Regions from separate parts of the Mesorhizobium sp. M2A.F.Ca.ET.043.05.1.1 genome, predicted to be linked through region 1. Evidence: predicted binding sites of a transcription regulator. Region 1 holds the regulator's gene; each other region holds the start of a gene.

Evidence for each region. Region 1 encodes PhoB, which activates phosphate uptake and scavenging genes when phosphate is short. Its sites were predicted from a motif close to TGTCATNNANCTGTCAT; they were not measured.
Region 2: phnC (phosphonate ABC transporter ATP-binding protein) is a predicted target of PhoB. The motif match lies at 5,442-5,458, and genes of this name have one in related genera.
Region 3: EJ069_RS14340 (LTA synthase family protein) is a predicted target of PhoB. The motif match lies at 5,098-5,114, and genes of this name have one in related genera.

The regions. Positions count from the first base shown of each region.
Region 1 covers NZ_CP034446.1:6,089,585-6,096,964, reverse strand. Annotated here, with positions in the region: gene EJ069_RS29385 (CHASE domain-containing protein) at 1-341, opposite strand, end outside; gene EJ069_RS29380 (ATP-binding cassette domain-containing protein) at 474-1,274, opposite strand; gene EJ069_RS29375 (sugar ABC transporter permease) at 1,293-2,645, opposite strand; gene xylF (D-xylose ABC transporter substrate-binding protein) at 2,790-3,830, opposite strand; gene EJ069_RS29365 (ROK family protein) at 4,100-5,344, shown strand; gene phoB (phosphate regulon transcriptional regulator PhoB) at 5,641-6,330, opposite strand; gene phoU (phosphate signaling complex protein PhoU) at 6,348-7,055, opposite strand; gene pstB (phosphate ABC transporter ATP-binding protein PstB) at 7,076-7,380, opposite strand, start outside.
Region 2 covers NZ_CP034446.1:6,372,849-6,380,228, forward strand. Annotated here, with positions in the region: gene EJ069_RS30720 (sugar phosphate isomerase/epimerase) at 1-831, shown strand, start outside; gene phnE (phosphonate ABC transporter, permease protein PhnE) at 1,014-2,372, opposite strand; gene phnE (phosphonate ABC transporter, permease protein PhnE) at 2,438-3,394, opposite strand; gene phnD (phosphonate ABC transporter substrate-binding protein) at 3,453-4,361, opposite strand; gene phnC (phosphonate ABC transporter ATP-binding protein) at 4,503-5,360, opposite strand; gene EJ069_RS30745 (DUF1868 domain-containing protein) at 5,505-6,215, opposite strand; gene EJ069_RS30750 (DapH/DapD/GlmU-related protein) at 6,369-6,983, opposite strand; gene phnL (phosphonate C-P lyase system protein PhnL) at 6,980-7,380, opposite strand, start outside.
Region 3 covers NZ_CP034446.1:2,872,558-2,879,937, forward strand. Annotated here, with positions in the region: gene mltG (endolytic transglycosylase MltG) at 19-1,254, opposite strand; gene fabF (beta-ketoacyl-ACP synthase II) at 1,411-2,673, opposite strand; gene EJ069_RS14325 (acyl carrier protein) at 2,708-2,944, opposite strand; gene fabG (3-oxoacyl-[acyl-carrier-protein] reductase) at 3,148-3,885, opposite strand; gene fabD (ACP S-malonyltransferase) at 3,946-4,887, opposite strand; gene EJ069_RS14340 (LTA synthase family protein) at 5,164-7,089, shown strand; gene EJ069_RS14345 (oxidoreductase) at 7,163-7,380, opposite strand, start outside.

The DNA of each region.
Region 1 (7,380 bases):
ATGTCGCGTTCGACCGCGGCCTCGTCGCCGGCTTTGGCGAGCCTGAGGAAGCCTATGCCGCGCAGGCCCGCGAAGTTGTCATCGATGTTCAGCGCGGAGAAGAAGGCGTTGAATTCGCCGCGCGTGATGTCGCCGTTGCGGGCATCGAACAGCGCCTGCGTCGAACGCAGCAGCGAAAGATGCAGGTCGATGCGGCTCTCGATGCGGCTCAGCGCGTCGTCGGCGGTGCCCTCGAACTTGATCCGCGCCGCCTCCTGCGTCGCGAAATAGGCGAACCCGGCCATCGTCAGGCTGATCAGCGCGACGGCGACAAAGGCAACGATCGGAAAGAGCTTCTTCAAATCAAAGATGTGGCCCGTGGACGGTCGACGATCTTTATGGGCAAGTCTCCGCGTCAACACAATGGCGCGGTCAAATCATCACCGCGGCTGGTACATCACGCAGCCATTAATTAGCCGGCTATATGCCTGGGTTTACGCCGCGATCTTCAGCGCGCCAGGGCCTGGAATGGCGCCGGGCGGACATTTGCCCAAGATAATCATGCCGAGCACTTCGTCCTGGGTGACATCGGTGGTGCGCGCGGTGCCGACCACCTGGCCGTTCTTCATCACGCAGACCCGGTCGGCGAGTTCGAAGACGTCATGGATGTCATGGCTGATCAGGAAGATGCCGATGCCTTCGGCCTTGAGCTGCTTGACCAGCTCGCCGACCTGCGCCGTCTCCTGCGGCCCGAGCGCCGCCGTCGGCTCGTCCATGATCAGGATGCGGGCGTTGAACAGGATCGCGCGCGCGATCGCCACCGACTGCCGCTGTCCGCCCGACAGCTTGACGACCGGCTCCTTGAAGCGCTGGAAGCGCGGGTTGAGCCGGCCCATCACCTTGCGCGCCTCGGCTTCCATGGCGACGTCGTCCAGCGTGCCCCAGGCGGTCATCAGCTCGCGCCCGAGGAAGAGATTGGCCGCGGCATCGACATTGTCGGCCAGCGCCAGCGTCTGGTAGATCGTCTCGACGCCGTATTTCTTGGCGTCGCGCGGATTGGAGATCGATGCCTCCTCGCCATTGATGAAGATCTGTCCGCTGTCGCGCTTGTAGGCGCCGGACAGGATCTTGATCAGCGTCGACTTGCCGGCACCGTTGTGGCCGAGCAGCGCCATCACTTCGCCGGGGAAAAGATCGACGGACGCGTCGTCGACTGCGCGGATGCCGCCGAAGGCGATCGAGATGTTGCGCATGTCGACCAGCGGAACGCCGGCGGGAGCGGATTTGTCAGCCATGTTGTTTCTCCTGCCTGATCAGGCCCGCTTGCGATAGAGGGTGTCGAGCCAAACCGCCACGACCAGCACGGCACCCACGACGATGCTTTGCAGCGGCGAATCGACGCCGAGCAGCACCATGCCGGACTGCAGCGACTGCATCAGCAGCGCGCCAAGCATGGCGCCGAGCACGGTGCCGGAACCGCCGGCGAGCGACGTGCCGCCGATGACGGCCGCGGCGATGACCAGCAGCTCGTCCAGCGTTCCGAGCGCATTGGTGGATGAATTCTGCCTGGCCGACGAGATCGCCGCCGCGACCGTCGCCAGCACGCCCATGATCATGAACACCTTCATGGTGATCCAGCGCGTGTTGATGCCGGCGAGGTTGGCCGCTTCCGGGTTGCCGCCGATGGCGAAGACATAGCGGCCGAAGCGCGTGCGCTTGGTGACGAAGGTCATGATCAGGCCGACGGCGACCGCCATCAGCACCGGAATGGCGATGCCATGCGCGATGAACAGTCCGCCTTCGGGAACGGTGATGTTGTTGGCGGCGGCATAGCGGTTCACGATGCCGACCGGCCACGGATAGGAATTGGCAAGCCACACAGCGCCCAGGATGATCGCGCAGGTGACCGTGGCGAGCAGCGTCTCGGCCCACACCGGACGCAGCGGGAAACGGAAGCGCTTGCGCTGCACGCGACCGTTATAATGCATGAAAATGACCGCCAGGCAGGCGACGATGCCGACGACCCAGCTCCATTTGGCGCCGATCGAGCCCGCCGGGCCGCCGCCCATCAGCTGGAACGTGGCGTCAAGCGGCGCCACCGTCTGGCCGCTGGTGACCCACCAGGCAGCGCCCCGCCAGACCAGCAGACCGCCCAGCGTGACGATGAAGGCCGGCACTTCGAGATAGGCGATGACGAAGCCCTGGAAGGCGCCGATCAGGAGGCCGAGCGCCAGGCCGATCAGCAGTGCCAGGACCCAGATCCACGGGTTGCCGAGCTCAAGCCCGACGAAGCGGACCAGGAAATGCGCCTGGGCAAAACCCATGACCATGCCGATCACCCCTTCGGCCGATCCGACCGACAGGTCGATGTTGCGCATGACGATGACCAGCACCATGCCAGAGGCCATGATCGCCACGGCCGAAGTCTGCACCGACAGGTTCCAGAGGTTGCGCGGCGTCAGGAAGGTGCGGCTGTCGAAGTCGAGCGGATTGACGCCAAGGCGCAGGCTGGAGATCACATGCAGTCCGACCCAGATCAGGAGCAGCGCGCCGATCATACCGAGCATGCGGGTGTCCAGCTCGGTTGCCTTCAGGAACCGGGCGACGGTGCCCAGCTCCGAGGCACGCGCGGTGTCTGCCGGTTGGGTGGACGTCGTGTCGGTCATGAATTCCTCCTGCCGGCCTGCCCGTCTGGCGCGGACGCCGGAGCAAGCCTAGAAGCTATCCGCTCGAGGCGGAACGGTAATCTTTGAGAAAACGCCGCGGCTTTCAGGCCGCGGCGCAAGGTTTTTGGTCTAGTGTCGGCGAGCTTAGTTGCAGACCTTGACGCTGCCGGCGGCAACGCCAGCGCAGACTTCGTCCTTCTTGATCCAGCCGGCGTCGATGACGAGGTTGAGATTGTCCTTGGTGATCGCGATCGGGGTCAGGAACAGCGACTTGACGGTGTTGCCGCCAGGCGTCGTGAAGTCCTTGGCGCCGGCGATGTCGCCCATCTTCTTGCCGTCGGCGAGCTGCGAGGCGATCTCGGCGGCATTCTTGCCGAGCTCGCGCGCGTCCTTCCATACCGACACGGTCTGCGTGCCGAGCGCGATGCGGTTCAGCGCCGCGTGGTCGCCGTCCTGGCCCGAGACCGGAACGGTGCCGGCCAGCCCTTGCGCCGTCAGCGCCGCGACGACGCCGCCGGCGGTGCCGTCATTGGCGGCCACGACCGCGTCGACCTTGTTGTCGTTGGCGGTCAGGAACTGCTCCATGTTCTTCTGCGCGTTGGCGGGCAGCCAGCCGTCGGTATAGGCCTCGCCGACATTCTTGATCTTGCCGCTGTCGATCGCCTCCTTCAGCACTTCCATGGAACCCGAGAACAGGAAGTCGGCGTTCGGATCGGAACCCGAGCCCTTGATGAAGACGTAGTTGCCTTCGGGCTTGGCCTTGAACACCTCACGGGCCTGCATGCGGCCGACTTCCTTATTGTCGAAGGTCAGGTAGAAAACGTCCTTGTTCTCGATCAGGCGGTCGTAGCCGACGACCGGGATGCCCTCATCGAGCGCCTTCTGCACCGCCGGGCCGATTGCCGAGGCATCCTGCGCCAGGATGATCAGTGAATTGGCGCCCTGCGAGATCAGGCTTTCGACGTCGGTCAGTTGCTTGCCCGGATTGGACTGCGCGTCGGCCGAAATATACTTATCGCCGGCGGCCTCGATGGCGGCCTTCATCGCCGCTTCGTCGGTCTTCCAGCGCTCTTCCTGGAAATTCGACCACGAGACGCCGATCACCTTGCCCTTCGCCTCGGCGACCGAAGCCAGCGTCAGCGACATGGCAACACCCGCCAGAATGGCGGCTGCGAATTTGTTCATAATATCCTCCCTGCGCCCTGTGCGGCGCGACCCAGACTGGCCCGAAGGCCGGCATAGAGGCTTTTTTTCGAGCCTCAAAAAAATAGTGGTCCAGCGAAATGAAGCTGTCAACCGAGATTCTGATGGCATCTGATGGGTCCAGGCATTTTTTTCGGAGTCCGCAATAAATAATGACATCAGCTTTGGCTTCTGCCACTATCCTTAGCGTGTCAGCGACAGGCCATGGCATCATCACAAGGCCGCGATGACCGGGGAGGACGTGCGAGACGATGTCGGTCGGAATCCGTCACGACGATTTGCGCCGGCGCAACCGCGCCATGGTGATTTCGGCCGTGCGCCGCGCCGGCCAGCCATCGCGGACGGAAATTGCCGCCACCACCGGCCTCAGCCACTCGACCATTTCGGCAATCTCCGCCGATCTGATCCAGGAGGGCATCCTCACCGAGATCAAGGCCAGCGAGCCGACGGCGTTGAAACGCGGCCGGCCGCAGATCGGCCTGGCGCTGAACCCCGAAGCCGCCGCAGTGCTTACGGTGGTGCTGTCGCTGAACTTCCTGTCGGTCGCCGTCATCGACTATGCCGGCCAGGTGATCGCCGAGGAGCAGCGGCGCCTGGACACGCTGGTCATGCCGCGCGACGAGTTGATCGGCGAGTGCCTGGCGATCGTCCGGCGCCGGCTGCAGGATCCCGATCTCGACGTGGGCAGCGTCGCCCGCATCGCCATGGGCATTCAAGGCATCACCGATTCCCACGCGCGCGCCATGCTGTGGTCGCCGATCACGCCGCTGACCGACATTCCGTTCGCCGACATCCTGGAGAGGGAATTCGGCATCCCCGCCACCATGGAGAACGACTGCAACATGATGGCAGTGGCGCTGCGATGGCGCGATCCCGAGCGCTATCGCGACAATTTCATCGCCATCCTGCTCTCGCACGGCATCGGCATGGGCCTTGTGCTAAAGGGCGAATTGTTCACCGGCACGCATTCCTCCGGCGGCGAGTTCGGCCACATGATCCATCGTCCGGGCGGCGCGCTTTGCCGCTGCGGCCGGCGCGGCTGCGTCGAGGCCTATGCCGGCAACTACGCCATCTGGCGCAGCGCCATGGGGATAAGCGAGGACGCCGCGCCGACCGACGTCGGCGACGCCGACATGCGCGCGCTGGCCGTAAAGGCCCGACAGGAGGACGGCCCCGAACGGGAAGCCTATCGTCGGGCCGGCGAAGCGCTGGGCTTCGGCCTGGGCAGCCTGTTCGCCCTTATCGATCCGGCGCCTGTCGCCATGGTCGGGGTCAGCGCCGCCGCCTTCGACCTGATCGAGCCGGCGCTGAGGGAGGCGATCGCCCAGACCGCCGGCGGCCAGCACTCGAACTCGATCTCCTTCGACAGCGAACCCAACGAGCTGCCGCTGATCCGCGAAGGCTGCGCCATGCGCGCGCTGACCTTCGTCGACCAGGAGATTTTCGCGCCGGGGGTCCAGACGAGGTCCGGCGCCGCGGGGAAGAACGTCGCCTAAGCGGGTTTCTGATTCGCCGGAGATAAGCGAAGGCCTTTGAGCTTCGTCATTCCAGGGCGGAGCAACGCGAACCGGAGCGTAGACCCTGGAATCCATGCCGTTACCTGGATCGTAGGGCGCAGCGGCGCAGAATTCTGGACCGTCGCGACGCGTCGAAGTCACGGAATGGATCCTCGGGTCTGCGCTGCGTCGCTGCGCTCCTTGCTCCGCCCGTGGATGACGAAGCACGAGCGTCTCGGCTACTCACCAGCGCATGCGATCCGGTAGCGGACGCATCAATTCCACGAACGGTGAACCTAATCCTCGCGAATGGCGTAACCCGCCCCGCGGATGGTGCGGATGACGTCGGGCATGCGGCCGTTGTTGACGGCCTTGCGCAGGCGGCCGACATGCACGTCCACCGTGCGCTCGTCGATATAGATCGTCTCGCCCCAGACATTGTCGAGCAGCTGGCTGCGCGAGAACACGCGGCCCGGATGCCGCATCATGAACTCGAGCAGGCGGAACTCGGTCGGGCCGAGCCTGATCTCGCTCTTCTTGCGGTAGACGCGGTGCGATTCGCGGTCGAGCACGATGTCGCCGACCTTGAGCACGCTGGACAACACCTCCGGCTTGGCGCGGCGCAGCAGCGCCTTGACGCGCGCCATGAACTCCGGCGTCGAGAACGGCTTGACCAGATAGTCGTCGGCGCCGGTGGACAAACCTCGAACCCGATCGCTTTCCTCACCGCGCGCGGTGAGCATGATGATCGGCAGCCGCTCGGTCTCGGGCCGCATCCTGAGACGCCGGCAAAGCTCGATGCCGGAAACCGCCGGCACCATCCAGTCGAGCACGAGCAGGTCGGGGACATTTTCCTGAAGGCGGATTTCGGCCTCGTCGCCGCGGGTCACCACTTCCACCTGGTAACCCTCAGATTCGAGATTGTAGCGGAGCAGCACCCCCAGCGGCTCCTCGTCCTCCACCACCATGATGCGTGGCGCGATCATCGGGGTAACCTTTTCCGTCAGGCGGCCGGCGCCGACATTGCCGTCTCGTCCTGCTTCGGACGGTTGGCGGGCAATTGCGTGCCGGTCAGCACATAATAGGCGTTCTCGGCGATGTTGGTCACATGGTCACCAATGCGCTCGAGGTTCTTGGCGCAGAACAGAAGATGCGTGCAAGCGGTGATGTTGCGCGGATCTTCCATCATGTAGGTCAACAGTTCGCGGAAGACGGAGGTGTATTTGACGTCGATGCGTTCGTCGTCGTTGCGAAGCTTGGCCAGCGCCGTGGCATCGCCCACCGTGTATTCCTGGATCACGCCCTGGACCTGGATCAGCACCAGTTGCGCCATGGAATCGATCGAATGCGTGAGGTCGCGCGGGGCGGTGCTGACGCCGACCGACCCGACGCGCTTGGCGATGTTCTTGGCGAGATCGCCGATGCGCTCGAGGTCGCCCGCCATGCGGATCGAGCCGACCACGTGGCGAAGATCGTCCGCCATCGGCTGGCGCTTGGCGATCAGCGTGATGGCGCGGTCGTCAAGCTCGCGCTGACGCGCGTCCATGATGGCATCGTCGGAGACGACGCGCTGCGCCAGCGCATTGTCGCCTTCGAGCAGGGCCCTGGTCGAGCCGCCGACCATGGAGCCGGCGAGATCGCCCATGTCGTTGATGAGCCGGCTGATCTGCCTGAGATCCTCGTCGAAGGAGGCGACGGTATGTTCGGCCATGATGTTGTCCTCGTATGAGCTCAGCCGAAGCGGCCGGTGATGTAGTCCTGGGTGCGCTTCTCGCGGGGCGAGGTGAAGATCTTCTCGGTCCGGTCGAACTCCACCAGCTCGCCCAGATACATGAATGCCGTCTGCCGCGACACGCGCGCCGCCTGCTGCATGTTGTGGGTGACGATGACGATCGTGTAGTCGGCCTGCAATTCGTCGATCAGCTCCTCGATCTTGGCGGTCGAGAGCGGATCGAGCGCCGAGGCCGGTTCGTCGAGCAGGATGACCTCGGGCTTCACCGCCACGGTGCGGGCGATGCAAAGGCGCTGCTGCTGGC
Region 2 (7,380 bases), 280 kb from region 1:
TTCTTGTGGACCACCAGCGTCTCGAAGAAGCACGAGACGCTGTTGAAGGACATCAAGGCGACAGGCTTCGACGGCGTCGAGATACCGGTCTTCGCGGGCGCGCCTGACGACTACAAGAAACTCGGCGAGATGCTCGACCGCATCGGCCTGGAGCGTACCGCGGTCTCGGCCATGGGCGATCCGGCGATGAACCTGATCTCGCCGGATGCCGCGACGCGCAAGGCCGGCATCGACTACATGAAATGGGCGATCGACTGCAGTGCGGCGCTCGGCGCCAACACGCTGAGCGGGCCGCTGCATTCGACGCTTGGCGCCTTTTCCGGCAGCGGGCCGACTTCTGCCGAGAAGAAGCGCTCGGTCGCCTCGCAGCGCGCCATCGGCGACCATGCCGGCAAGAAGGGTGTGACCATCGGGCTGGAAGCGCTCAACCGCTTCGAATGCTATCTGGTCAACACCATGGCCGACCTGTCCGAGCATATCGACGCGATCGATCGGCCCCACATCAAGGCAATGTATGACACGTTCCACGCCAATATCGAGGAGGCCGATCCGATCGGCGCCTATACGAAGCATCGCCGCAATATCGTCCATGTTCACATTTCGGAGAACGACCGCGGCGTGCCGGGGCGCGGCAACATTCCATGGAAGGAGACTTTCTCCGCCATCCGCAAAAGCGGCTATGACGACTGGCTGACGATCGAGTCATTCGGACGCTCGCTGAAGGATTTGGCTGCGGCGACCAAGGTGTGGCGCGATTTCGCGGAGAGCCCGGAGGCGGTTTATCGCGAGGGGTATAGGCATATCAGGGATGGGTGGAAGGCTGCCGCGTAGGCGCCTCTCCGTTCGTCATCCACGGGCGGAGCGGCAGCGAAGCGGACGCGGAGACCCGAGGATCCCTTCCGTGACGTCGACGCTCCGCGACAATGCAGAATTCTGCACCGCTGCATTCTACGGCTCAGGGAACGGAATGGATCCTCGGGTCAAGCCCGAGGATGACGAAGGTAGGGCTACCCCTACTCAGCCTGCAGCCGGTTGTAGTCATGCAGCGTGCGGCTGAGCCTTCGACGCAGGAAGTTCGAGATGTTGTCGAAGATGAAGACGACGAGCAGCGTCAAAAGCACCATGTAGAAGACGTTGGCCCAGTTCGAATTGGTGCGCATCGCTTCCCACAGTTTCAGGCCGATGCCGCCGGCGCCGACGGCGCCGATGATGGTGGCGCCGCGGGTGTTCGATTCCCACTGGTAAAGCGTCTGGCTGATGAAGACCGGCACCACCTCCGGCAGAACGCCGTAGCGTTGCACCAAAATCTCGTTGGCCCCGGTCGAGAGCACGCCTTCGCGCGGCTTGTCGTCGATGTTCTCCAGCGCCTCGGAATAGGTTTTGCCCAACGTGCCGATCTCGGTGAAGAAGATCGCGGCGCTGCCGGCCAGCGGTCCGGGGCCGAAGGCGCGGGTGAAGAACAGCGCCCAGATCAGCATGTCGACCGAGCGCATGAAATCGAAGAAGCGCTTCAGCACCTGGCTCAGAACGCCGCTCGGCGTGATGTTGCGGGCGGCGAAGAAGGCGAGCGGGAAGGCGACGATGCCGCCGAGCAGCGTGCCGAGGAACGCCATGACGATGGTCTGCAAGAGCTTCGTCCAGACATCGCCGTGCTGCCACTGGGCGTTGTTCCAGAAATTGTCGGCGGCCAAAGCGAGGTTCGAGGTGCCGGGCTTGAGTTCCGGCCCGGAGACGATCAGCGAGATGACTTCGCTATAGGGTTTGCCGAAGAAGGGCGAGCGCGTATCGAAGACGAAATTCGCCCAACCGAGAAAGCGTTTTCGCACCTTGACGCGGTCCACGGTGACGCGCACCTCGCCGGCAAAGCCCAGCTTGGCGACGATCTCGTCGTCATGGACGGTCACCCAGTCGGGTACCGGACCTGTGATCACAGGCTTGCCGCCAGTCAGCGATATCGGCACGGTCACGCCGTTGGCCGTGATCGCCGCTTTGGTCTTGTCGAAGGTGGCGGATTTGGCGTCGCCGTCGATCTGGACGGTGTAAGTGCCGTCGGGATTCTTGATCACCCAATCGGGATCGGGGTTCTCGCCAAGCGCCGAGAAGCGCGGATATTTCGGCGTGATCTCGGGCTGGTCGAGACGGAATTCCGGCTGCAGGTCGTAGCTGATCCATTGCGACAGGAAGAGCGGCAGGCGCTCCCAGTGCGACTCGCGCAGCACCTGCGGCAGGCTGAAGAACCAAAAGGCGTAGCCAAGATAGAGCACCGTGCCCGCGACCAGCAGCAGCGGCCAGAAGCGCTTGTAGGCCGGCCGCTGGAAGATCTGCGGGTGGCGGTTTTCGATGGCGCTGATTTCGTCGGCGGTCATGGCCATAGGTCACCTTTTAGGTTGACCATGATCTTGTCCGAAAACCGGCGTCCACTTTTCGGGATCATGGTCTAGGCGCTCATCAGGAAAGCCTGCTCGCCGACGAGCTTGCGGCGCAGCCAGGCGGAGAACTGGTCGACAAGGATGATGGTGACGAAGAGCAGGAGCACCAGCGCCAGCGTCTTGGCGCCGAAGCCGCGCGAGATGGCAAGCTTCAGCTCCTCGCCAATGCCGCCGCCGCCGACCGCGCCCATGATGGTCGAGATGCGCACATTGATCTCGATCCGGAGCAGCGTATAGGACATGAAATTGGGCAGCACCTGAGGCAGGTCGGCGAAGCGCACGCGCTCGAACCAGTTGGCGCCGACCGCGCGCAGGCCCTCTTCCGGGCGCATGTCGATGTTCTCGTTGATCTCGTAGAAGAGCTTGCCCAGCGCGCCGATCGAATGCAGGCCGATGGCGATGATTGCCGCGACCGGGCCGATCGAGACGATCGCCGCGAACAGGCCGGCAATGACGATCTCGGGAAAGGCGCGCAGCAGTTCCATGAAGCGCTTGACGACGAGCCGCAGGATCGGGCTCGGCGTCAGGTTGCGCGCGGCGATGAAGGAGAAAGGTACGGCGAAGACGAAGCCGATGAAGGTCGAGACCAGCGCCACGTTCACCGTCGTCAGCATCAGCTCGAAATATTCGGGAATGTAGAAGCCGCCCCAGATGTAGACTCGGCCGAGCGGGAAGTTGAACTCCTGCGTGCCCTTGTCGCTGGGCGAGGCGATGTCGAACAGCGCCCGCCAGACATCGTTCCAGTCCTTCGGAATCAGCCAGCTCAGGAAATCGAGGATATGCGGCAGGCGGTCGAAGAAGTGGCCGGCATTGGCCTCGTCGGCGAACCACATGGTCGCGAACATGGCGACAAGCAGCAGGCCGACGCCAAGCGCGGTGTAGAAGCGGCGCAGCGACGTCTGGCGCCGCCAGGCATCTGCCTGCTGGCGGGTGGCGTCGGAATGGATCGTTGTCGAAAGGGTCATGATTGTGAATGCAAAAAGGGCGGCGTTTTTTTGCGACGCCGCCCTTTTCCTGATGCCGTCAGCCGCCGATGGCGGCTTTGCGGGCCTCGACGATGACGTTGTAGAAGTCCGGCTTCACGGGCACGTAGCCGGTGAAATCGCCGCCTTCGACGCCTTCGAAGCAGGCCTTGTCCTTGGCCGGCAGCGCGGTGAAGAAGGCGGTGAGCTTGGCGGTCATGTCGTCGCCCAGCGCGGTGCGGACAACCAGCGGACCGTTCGGGATCAGGCCCGAGCGCCACACTTCGACGAAGTCGTTCGGATCGACGGCGCCCTTGGCGACTTCCTTGTGGAAGGTGCCCGAGGTGTAGCCGTTCTTGAAGTCGCCGATGCCGGAGGAATCATCCACCGCAACGTCGACCTTGCCGTCGCGCACGGCCAGGATGTTGTTCTCGTGGCCGCCGTTGAACTGGGTCGAGGCGAAGTAGGTCTCGTTGGAAGCGCCGGTGTCCTTCGGAATCTGGGTCAGCGGGATCAGGTAACCCGAGGTCGAATCCGGATCGGCATAGCCGAGCTTCTTGCCCTTGGCCGACTTGATGTCGGTGATGCCGGAGGTCTTCAGCGCCAGGCCGACCGAATAATAGCCGGTCGAGCCGTCGGTCTGCTTGGTGGTGAGGATCGGGGTGACCGCCTTCGGGTCCTTCAGATAGACGCTGGCGTAGCCGGACGCGCCGAGCTCGGCGAAATCAAGCGTGCCGCCGAGCAGGCCCTGGATGACACCATCATAGTCGGCGGCCGGGAACAGCGAAACCTTCTCGAAGCCGAATTCCGACTTCAGGTGGTCGGCGAGGCACTGATAGTTGCGCAGACGGTCGGTCTCATTCTCGCCGCCGAGGATGCCGACGCGGAATTCCTTGATGTCAGCGGCGTGCGCGGCGCTGGCCGCCATGGCGAGCAGCGAAACCGCTCCAAAAACCATCTTCCTGAACATTTGCTCTCTCTCCTTTTGTTCCGGCTGCGCGCCGGCGGCGTTCTGATTTTTCAAGTCTTGCCTTTGACGCTGGCGGGCGATCCGGGTTGCTCTGCCGAAATCCAAGATTTGCCCAGACCGACGGGGGTCGGGGCGATGGACTCAGTAGCCGGGAAAGGCGGGTTCGAGCGGTCCGGCGGATGCGGTGATCTTCGGCCTGATGGTCACGCTGGTCGACGTGATGGCCTCGGAGATCTCGGCGCCGCTGGCGTCGGCGCCGTAGACGATGCGCACGGCGTCGCGGTCGAGGTCTTGCGGGGCGCCGTCGAAGACGACCTTGCCGGCGGCCATGCCGATGATGCGGCCGCAATAGGCGCGGGCGGTGTCCAGCGTGTGCAGATTGGTGACGACTGTGATGCCTTCGCGCAGATTGATGTCGCGCAGCGAATCCATCACCACCTTGGCGTTGAGCGGGTCGAGCGAGGCGATCGGCTCGTCGGCCAGAAGCACCTTCGGCTGCTGCATCATGGCGCGGGCGATCGCGACACGCTGCTGCTGGCCGCCGGACAGCGTGCCGGCCGGCTGCAACGCGGTGCGGGCGATGTCGAGGCGCTCGAGCGCGGCCACCGCCTCGGCGCATTCGGTGCGCGTGAACATGCCGAGCAGGTTGGAAACCGTCGAGCGATGGTTGAGGCGGCCGAGCAGCACGTTGGTCAAGACGTCGAGGCGCGGCACGAGGTTGAACTGCTGGAAGATCATGGCGCAGTCGCGCTGCCAGCGGCGCAGCGGCGAGCCCTGCAGGCTGGAGACCTCGGCGCCGTCAAAAAAAATCGATCCCTGGCTGGGATCGATGAGACGATTGATCATGCGCAGCAGCGTGGACTTGCCGGCGCCGGAGCGGCCGATGATACCGACCATCTGACCGCGCGGGATCGAGATGTTGATGTCGCTGACAGCGGTGTTCTTGCCAAATCGTCGGGTTACGCCGCGGATTTCGAGCGTGGCCGATGATGCTGACATACCAAGACTCCAGTCCGTCGCGGTTTTGCAGGCCTATTAGCCCTCGCTAGCGCAGGCGGATGAAGCTGGGGTGTCGGATTGATGTCAGTTTTGTTACGAGTCACAGGCTTGGCGGGGAATGCTGGTCTGTGTCGCTGCTCGGCGTCAGCCAAGCACCAGCAATTCCTCGAAATGCTTCATGTCCTTGAAGCTGCAGAAGGCAGGAGCCTTCAGCTCGATCACCGGAGCCTCGCGCTCGAAGAACGACAAGCAGTCATCGAACAATTCCTGCCAGGCCGCGGCCCGCTCGTCGGCGAGGCGGCGGAGCTGATAGGCAAAGGTGATGTGGAAGACATAGGTGTCGTGGTCCGGATGGCGGTAGCCGAACGGCACAGACAGCGCATCGCGCCAGGCTTTCAGGATCCGGCGATCCTGTTCGGTCGCGCCGGCGACGGTGAGGCCCGTCGGCACGACTTCGGCAATTTTGATCTTGAAGGGACCGTGGCCCTCGAAGCCTTGCAGGCGCTCGAGATAGAGGCGGGTCATATCGTCGATGCTGGTGTCGAGCGGCACGTCCGACGACCAGTAGGGAAGGCGGCGGCGGTATTCGATGATGCCCTGGAAGAGCGTCATATGCAGGCTGGAGATCGGCGTGAAGGCGAGCCGATCGGCATCCGGCATGGCCCGCATCCGCTCACGCACCTCGACAATGGCTGCTTGCGAAAGCGAGCCTTCGACTAGATGGCAGACGATGGTGTTGCCGGGTTCAGGGAGGAAGTTGCCCGACGCGTCGTAACGGGTGCCGAGATGGCTAGGCGGCGTCGGATTGGTGCCTTCGAAAAATCCGGCGAGCGAAGGTCTGACGGTGTCGAGCATGGCGATCTCCTGGGGAGACCGGCTCTTGTCCGAGTCATGTGTCAAGGGTGTGAATGGTGAATGGTGATTGGTGATTGGTGATTGGTGATTGGTGATTGGTGAGTAAGAGGGCTTCGTTGCCATTCACTATTGACCATTCACCATTCACCGAAATCAGCCGCCATGTTTTTCAAGAAACGCCTCCGCCGACAGCTCGCGAAAATCGTCGAGCGCGGCGCGCAGTGTTGCATGGTCCCAGTGCCACCAGGCAAGAGCCTGGTAGCGCTCGGCGGTGCGGCGGTCGAAGCGCTCGCGGATCGGTTTCGCCGGCACACCGCCGACGATGGTGTAGGGCGCGACATCCTTCGTCACCACCGCGCCGGCGCCGACCGCTGCGCCGTCGCCGACGGTGACGCCGGGCAGGATGGTCGAGCCGTGGCCGAGCCAGGTGTCGTGGCCGATGGTGACGTGTTTGGCGCGGCGCTGCGCGAAAAACTCGCTTTCATGCTCGGCGTCGTCCCAATAGTCCGAGGCGCGGTAGGTGAAGTGGTGCAGCGTCGGCCGCGAGACCGGATGGTTCGTGGCGTTGATGCGCACGCTTGCCGCGATGTTGGAGAACTTGCCGATGGTGGCGCACCAGACGGCGCAGTCCTGCATCATGTAGGAATAGTCGCCGAGCTCGGATTCGGCGACGCGGCTGCGCTCGGCGATCTCGGTCCAGCGGCCGAGCGTCGAGTTTTCGACCTGCGCCGTCGGATGGATCAGCGGCGTCTCCGACAGCTTCTTCATGCGGCGATCTTTCCGGCGGCGAAGGCGGTGACGTCGATGACGCGATCGGCGACCGCGTCGCGTACGTCGAGGTCGTGGAAAATGCCGAGCAGCGCAACGCCCGCCGCCTTCTTGGCGGCGATGAGCTCGACCACGACATCGCGATTGCGGGCGTCAAGCGAAGCGGTCGGCTCGTCGAGCAACAGGATCGGATGCTCGGTGATGAAGCCGCGCGCGATGTTGACGCGCTGCTGCTCGCCGCCCGAGAAGGTCGCCGGCGGCAGCGCCCAGAGCTTTTCGGGCAGGTTGAGCTGCGCAAGCAAGGAGCGAGCCTTCGCCCGCGCGGTCTCGCGATCCCCGCCGCGCTCGACCAGCGGCTCGGCGACGACGTCGAGCGCGGAAACGCGCGGCACGGTGC
Region 3 (7,380 bases), 3.2 Mb from region 1:
AGGACGCGTGCGGCATGTTTATTGAGCCGCGTCGCCGCCCGCGTCCCCGTTTTCGCCGCTGTCGCCATTGTCGCCGGCGTCGGGAGCGGCCGGGGCCGTGGTCTGGCCGGAAGCCTTCGCGGCGGCATCCGCCTGCTTCTTCTGCAGCGTCCGATAGCGCGCGACATTCTGGTTGTGCTCTTCCAGCGTCGCGGCAAAGACGTGGCCGCCATTGCCGTCGGCGACGAAATAGAGATCGTCGGTCTTCGACGGATTGGCGACCGCTTCGAGCGCCGCGCGGCCCGGATTGGCGATCGGCGTCGGCGGCAGGCCCTTGATCAGGTAGGTGTTGTAAGGCGTCTGCTTGTCGAGGTCGGACTGATAGATCGGCCGGTCGGCGGGTTTGCCCTTGCCGCCGAACAGGCCGTAGATGATGGTCGGGTCGGATTGCAGCCGCATGCCCTTGGCCAGCCGGTTGAGGAAGACGGCGGCAACGCGTGAGCGTTCGTCGCTCCTGCCCGTTTCCTTCTCTACGATCGACGCCAGCGTGACGAAATCATCGATGTTGGCGATCGGCAGGTCGGGCGCGCGATGCGACCAGACATCCTCGACCAGCTTCTTCTGATCGGCGACAAGCTTGTCGATCATCTGCTGGCGGGTGGCGCCGCGGGTGAAGCGCAGCGTGTCGGTGGCAATGCTGCCCTCGGGCGGCAAGGTCGCCGGCATATCGCCGGTGAGCGCCTCCTGATCGGCCACGCGCTGCAGCGCCTGCTCGACCGTCAGCCCCTCGGGAATGGTGAGCGAGTACATTACCGACTTGCCGCTCTTGAAGAGCTCCATGATATCGCGCATCGAGGCGCGCGGCTTGATGGCGTATTCACCGGCCTTCAGCGCCGATTCATTGCCGGTGGCGCGCACGCCGAGCCGGAAGATGCGGGCATCGCTGATCAGGCTGCGGCGTTCCAGCTGATCGGCGATCTCCTGCACGCCGGTGTTCGGCTTGATCATGAAGGTGTCGCCATTGGCGGACGGGCCGGGCTCGACGAAAGCCTGCATGCCGAAATAGAGCGCGGCCCCCGAGGCGAGCACGAGAAGGATCGCCACGGACAGGAAGAAATTCAGGAACACCACGACCTGGCTGCGCGAGGCGCGCGAGCGCTTCGACGGCGGCGGCGTGCCGGCCTCCGGGCGCAACGCCTCGGCCGCGGTCTTCGGCACGATCGGCCCCTTCGCGCCTTGCCGCCCGAATTCCCCGTCGCTCGGATTAGTGTTCATGACGCCCTGCCGTCTGATCTTGCAACGAATCCCCCGGCGCAAGGCTAGGGGCGAATTTGGCAAAAATGACGGCAGTTGGCGGACTGCCGATTAGCTGTCTGTCTCGGAGCATGCCGGATGAACCGTGCACTCTCCCGGGGCCGCTCCGGTTGCTACTCAGCCGTTGTAACGCTGGAACACGAGCGAGGCATTGGTGCCGCCGAAACCGAAGGAATTCGACAGCGCGACGTCGATCTGGCGCTGGCGCGGCTTGTTCGGCACGAGATCGATCGCCGTCTCGCGTTCCGGATTGTCGAGATTGATGGTGGCGGGGGCGACATTGTCGCGGATGGCAAGGATCGAGAAGATCGCTTCCGCGGCGCCCGCGGCGCCCAACAGATGGCCGACCGACGACTTGGTCGACGACATCGAGATCTTCGAGGCGGCATTGCCGACCAGGCGCTCGACCGCGCCAAGCTCGATCGTGTCGGCCATGGTCGAGGTGCCATGGGCATTGATGTAATCGACATCGGCCGGCGAAAGCTTCGCCCGGTTCAGCGCCGCCGTCATGCAGCGGAAGGCGCCGTCGCCGTCCTCGGCCGGGGCGGTGATATGGTAGGCGTCGCCGGTCAATCCGTAGCCGGTGACTTCGGCATAGATCTTGGCGCCGCGCGCCTTGGCGTGCTCGAGCTCTTCCAGCACGACGACGCCGGCGCCCTCGCCCATGACGAAGCCGTCACGGTCGCGGTCATAGGGACGCGAGGCGGTTTCCGGCGTATCGTTGCGGTCGGTGGAGAGCGCGCGGCAGGCGGCGAAGCCCGCGATCGACAGCCGGGTGACCGGCGCCTCGGCGCCGCCCGCCACCATGACGTCGGCATCGCCCCACATGATCAGCCGGGCCGCGTCGCCGATGGCGTGCGCGCCGGTCGAGCAGGCGGTGACGACCGCGTGGTTCGGGCCTTTCAGGCCGTGACGGATGGAGACCTGGCCAGAGACCAGGTTGATGATCTGCCCGGGGATGAAGAACGGGCTGATGCGGCGCGGGCCGCGATCCTTGAGGATCATCGCGTTTTCGGCGATGCCGTCGATGCCGCCAATGCCTGAGCCGATCAGCACGCCGGTGGCGCACTGGTCCTCATGCGTCTCAGGCTTCCAGCCGGAATCGGCCAGCGCCTCGTCGGCGGCCGCGATGCCGTAAAGGATGAAGTCGCCGATCTTGCGCAGTTCCTTCGGCTCGAGCACGGCCTCCGGATTGAAGGTGCCATTCGAGCCGTCGCCGCGCGGGATGATGTGGGCGATCTTGCAGGCAAGATCGTCCACATCGAACTCGGTGACGCGGCGGCAGGCGCTGCGGCCGGAAAGCAATTCCCGCCAGCTATGCTCGACGCCCATGCCAAACGGCGAAAGCAGGCCAAGGCCCGTGACGACGACACGCCTCATCGCAGGTCCTCCCCGATTATGCCTGCGAAAGAACTCAGGCCGAGGCCTTGTCGATGTACTTCACGGCGTCGCCGACGGTGAGGATGGTCTCGGCGGCATCGTCAGGAATCTCGACGCCGAACTCTTCTTCGAACGCCATGACGAGTTCGACCGTGTCGAGGCTGTCCGCGCCCAGGTCGTCGATGAAGCTCGCCTGCTCCGTCACCTTGTCGGCATCGACGCCGAGATGCTCGATGACGATCTTCTTGACGCGCTCTGCGGTGTCACTCATTTGGGCAATCCTCGTCTTATGTTTGTCGATCTTCGTTAGCGGGCGGAATGCCGCTAATCAAGCTGAAAGATGGTCTTGCGGACAACGCAACGCCACAGGACCGGTTTTTGCCCGAACCGCCGGGTTGCGGGCCGCATTACACGAAAAATGCCGGGCGTCCAAGCCGAAATGGCTGTTTTCACAGGCCTGCCCGACCTGGCCGGTCAGATCATCGCCATGCCGCCATTCACGTGAATGGTCTGGCCGGTGACGTAAGCCGCCTCATTGGAAGCGAGGTAGGCAACCGCGGACGCGACCTCGGCGCTGGTGCCCATGCGCCTTGTCGGGATGGCGGCCATGATCGTCTCTTTCTGCTTGTCGTTGAGCTTGTCGGTCATGGCCGATTCGATGAAGCCCGGGGCGACGCAGTTGACGGTGATGTTGCGGGTGGCGATCTCCTGCGCCAGCGACTTGGAAAAGCCGATCATGCCGGCCTTGGAGGCGCAATAATTGGTCTGGCCGGGATTGCCCGTGACGCCGACCACCGAGGTGATGTTGATGATGCGGCCATGGCGGCGGCGCATCATCGGATGGGTCAACTCGCGGGTGAGCCGGAACACGGCGGTGAGGTTGACCTCGATCACGCTGTCCCAGTCGGCATCCGACATGCGCACGAACAGGCCGTCCTTGGTGATGCCGGCATTGTTGACCAGGATATCGACGCCTTCGAGATCCGCTTCCGCCTTCTGTCCGAGCGCCTTGACCGCGTCGCGGTCGGTCAAGTCGGCCGGGAACAGCTTTACGCGGTCGCCGAGCTCGCCTGCCAACGCTTCCAGCTTCTCCACGCGCGTGCCGTGCAGGCCGACGATGGCGCCCTGGCTGTGCAGCACCCTGGCGATCGCCTCGCCGATGCCTCCCGATGCGCCGGTGACGAGCGCCTTGCGGCCGGTCAGTTCGAACATTTTTCTCTCCTCATCTCAGAGGGGCACCCTTGGCACAGGTGCCGTCAAATCGCCAGCCTGTCAGGCCAGCGCCGCCAGCGCCGCCTCGACGTCGGCCGCCGTGCCGATGGCGCCGGTGGCGATGTCGCGGTTGATGCGGCGCGCCAGGCCCGACAGCACCTTGCCGGCGCCGACCTCGTAAAGCGTGGCGACACCATTGGCGCCGAACCATTCCACCGTCTCGCGCCAGCGCACGCGGCCGGTCACCTGCTGGACCAGCCGGCGGGCGATCTCGTCCGGGTCGCTGGTCGGCGTCACCGTCACGTTCGAGACGACCGGGACCACCGGCGCCTCCTTTTCCACGCCCGCAAGCGCCTCGCGCATGATGTCGGCCGCCGGAGCCATCAGCGCCGAGTGGAAGGGGGCCGAAACCTGCAGCATCAGCGCCCGCTTGGCGCCCTTGTCGATGCAAAGCTTCGCCGCCAGTTCGACCGCCGCCTTGGCGCCGGAAATCACCAGCTGGCCGCCGCCATTGTCGTTGGCAACCTGGCAGACGGAGCTTTTGGCCGCTTCCGCGCAGGCCGCTTCGACGTCGGCCTGATCGAGGCCGATGATGGCCGCCATGCCGCCCTCGCCGGCCGGCACCGCCGCCTGCATGGCGTTGCCGCGGGCCCTGAGCAGCCGTGCCGCATCGCCGACCGAAACGAAGCCGGCCGCGGCAAGCGCGGAATATTCGCCCAGCGAATGGCCGGCCACATAGGCCACCTTGTCCTTCAGGGAGAAGCCGCGCGCTTCGAGCGCCCGCATCGCCGCCAGCGACACCGCCATCAGCGCCGGCTGCGCGTTGGCGGTCAGCGTCAGCGTCTCTTCCGGGCCTTCCCAGATCAGTTTCGACAGGTTTTCGCCGAGCGCGGCGTCCACTTCCTCGAAGACGCGGCGCGCTTCCGGGAATTGATCGGCGAGGTCCTTGCCCATGCCGACGGCCTGGCTGCCCTGTCCCGGAAAGGTGAATGCGACGGCCATTTTAGTCTCTCCAGAGGCTGGTTTTTCCCTGCCTCTGGCGCAAGGCGGACGGCCAAGTCAAGCCCGCGGGCATGCCTTTAAGCGTCATTTTGGCCGGAAAACCCGGCTGACTCCCTGTTCCAAAAGGCTTTTTGGCGATCACACCTGATGAAAACCGCTCACGTTTGGTTTGCTGGCTCTTCTTATTTCCGCCACAGGCGCTAGCTTTGCGTGACACTTTGATGACAGAGCCGTGACGCGCGTAGAAGGCGTGTTGCAAGGGCCCGGGGGAGTTCAGTGGCAAGGATCAGGAAAGGCGCGGCCAAGCCCGTGCCGCAATTTTTGGAAGACGATCCGTCCACCGGCTACCTGCCGGGGCGACCCTGGCCGACTGTACGCTACGGCCTGGCGACGCTTCTCGTCTCCGCTCTTCTCGTGTTCGCGATCGAATGGATCGTGCGCGGCGATTTCTTCGGCACGGTCGATTTCTTCCTGCAGCCCTTCAAGCCGGGCTGGACCACCATCATCGTCTTCGCGCTGGTGCTGGTCGGGCTGGACGCCGTGATTGGCCGCAGCCACCAGAGCCTGATGATCGTGGCGCCGCTGACGCTGGCATTGGCCTTTGTCGGTCACCAGAAATCGCATTATCTCGGCGATCCGCTCTATCCGACGGATTTCCTGTTTGCCCGTCAGATCATGGCGCTGATGCCCCTTTTGGTGCGCGAGCGGCCATGGACGGCCATCATGCTGGCCGCGGCAATCGTCGGTGGGCTGGCGCTGTTGGTCTATGGCTGGCGGACCTGGCGCCGGCGGGTGCCGATCCTCAGCCGCAAGGGCCGCCTGGCGCGGCTGGCGCTGGCCGTGCCGCTGCTCGCCTTCTTCGTCTCGATCATGGACTACGCCACCTTCTCGTGGACGCGCGACCGGCTGCAGATCATCCCGATCATGTGGGACCAGAAGGAAAACTACGCCTCGAATGGTTTTGCGCTGGCCTTCGCGATGAATGTGCCGATGGCGCATGTCTCGGCGCCGCCCGGCTATTCCGAAAAGGCGATGGCCGCGATCCAGCGCACCGACGTCGCTGCTTCGGTGCCGGAGGAGAAGCCAGATATCGTGGTGGTGATGAGCGAATCCTTCTGGGATCCGACGCGACTGCCGGGCGTCACCATCAAGCCCGACCCGATCCCGACCGTGCGCGCCTTGCGCTCCGGCTCGATGTTCTCGCCCGAGTTCGGCGGCATGACCGCCAATATCGAATTCGAGGCGCTGACCGGCTTCTCCAACGCCTTCCTGCCGGCCGGCTCGATCCCCTACCAGCAATATGTGCGCACGCCGACGCCCTCGCTGGCGACCTTCCTGAAGAGCGAGGGCTACCGGGCGCGCGCCATCCATCCCGGCACCAACTGGTTCTGGAACCGGGGCGCCGTCTATGCCGATTTCGGCTTCAGCGATTTCCGCTCCGAGGAGACGCTGCCGCCGATGGAAAAGCGCGGGCCGCTGGCGTCCGACGCGGCGATGACCGACGAGATCATCCGCGAGGCCGACGCCAGCGACGATCCGGTGTTCCTGTTCGCCGTCAGCCTGCAGAACCATGGCCCTTACGAGCCCTACCGCTATTACAATCCGACGCATTCGGTCGATGCGCCGATCAGTTCCTGGGCGCGGGAATCGCTGCTTTCCTACGCCGAGGGCTCGGCCGACGCCGACCATGGCTTGCAGCGGCTGATCGACTGGGCGAAGAAGCGTGAGCGGCCGACCATCATCGCCTTCTTCGGCGACCACCTGCCGCCGCTCGGACCCGTCTATGTCGAGACCGGCTTCCTCAAGGACAATGTCGCGCCGCGCAAGGAGCCTAGCGACGCCGCGCTCGAGCACCACGACACGCCGCTGGTCATCTGGTCGAACCGCTCCGGTCCGGTGCAGAACCTGGGCGCGGTGAGCCCGGCCTTCCTGCCCTACCACATCCTGACCACGGCCGGCATCACGCATCCTTATTACACCGGCTTCCTCGGCGCGCTGCGCGAGCACTACCGGGTGGTCGACCGCAACCTGCTTTTGTCGCCCGCAGGCGAAGCGACGCCGGACTGGGCGAGGCAGAAGCAGATCGATCCGAAGATCAACGATTTCCGCCTCATCCAATACGACATGATGTTCGGCAAGCGCCACTCGGCGCCCGACTTCTTCCCCGAGACGGTGAACAAGCTCGTCGCGCATACGAGCTGAGGTGAGGTTGTTAAAGACGATTTTCGTGGTGTGTCAGCTTGCCGCCGGCCTCGGGATACCTTTGATTTCACCTTCAGACCGGTAGGCCGAGCTGCTTTCGCAGGCTCTGATCGAATGCCGACGCGGGAACGAAACGGCGCAGGAGACTGACTCGGCGCGCCATTTTTCCTGCCTCATAGCGCCGCTTCGGGCTGGGGTCGGTCGCCGCCGCCAAAACGGTGTTGGCGACCACTTCGGGCGCATCACCTTTTTCCATCGCCTTCCGCACGGCTATGGTCATGCCGGCGCGAG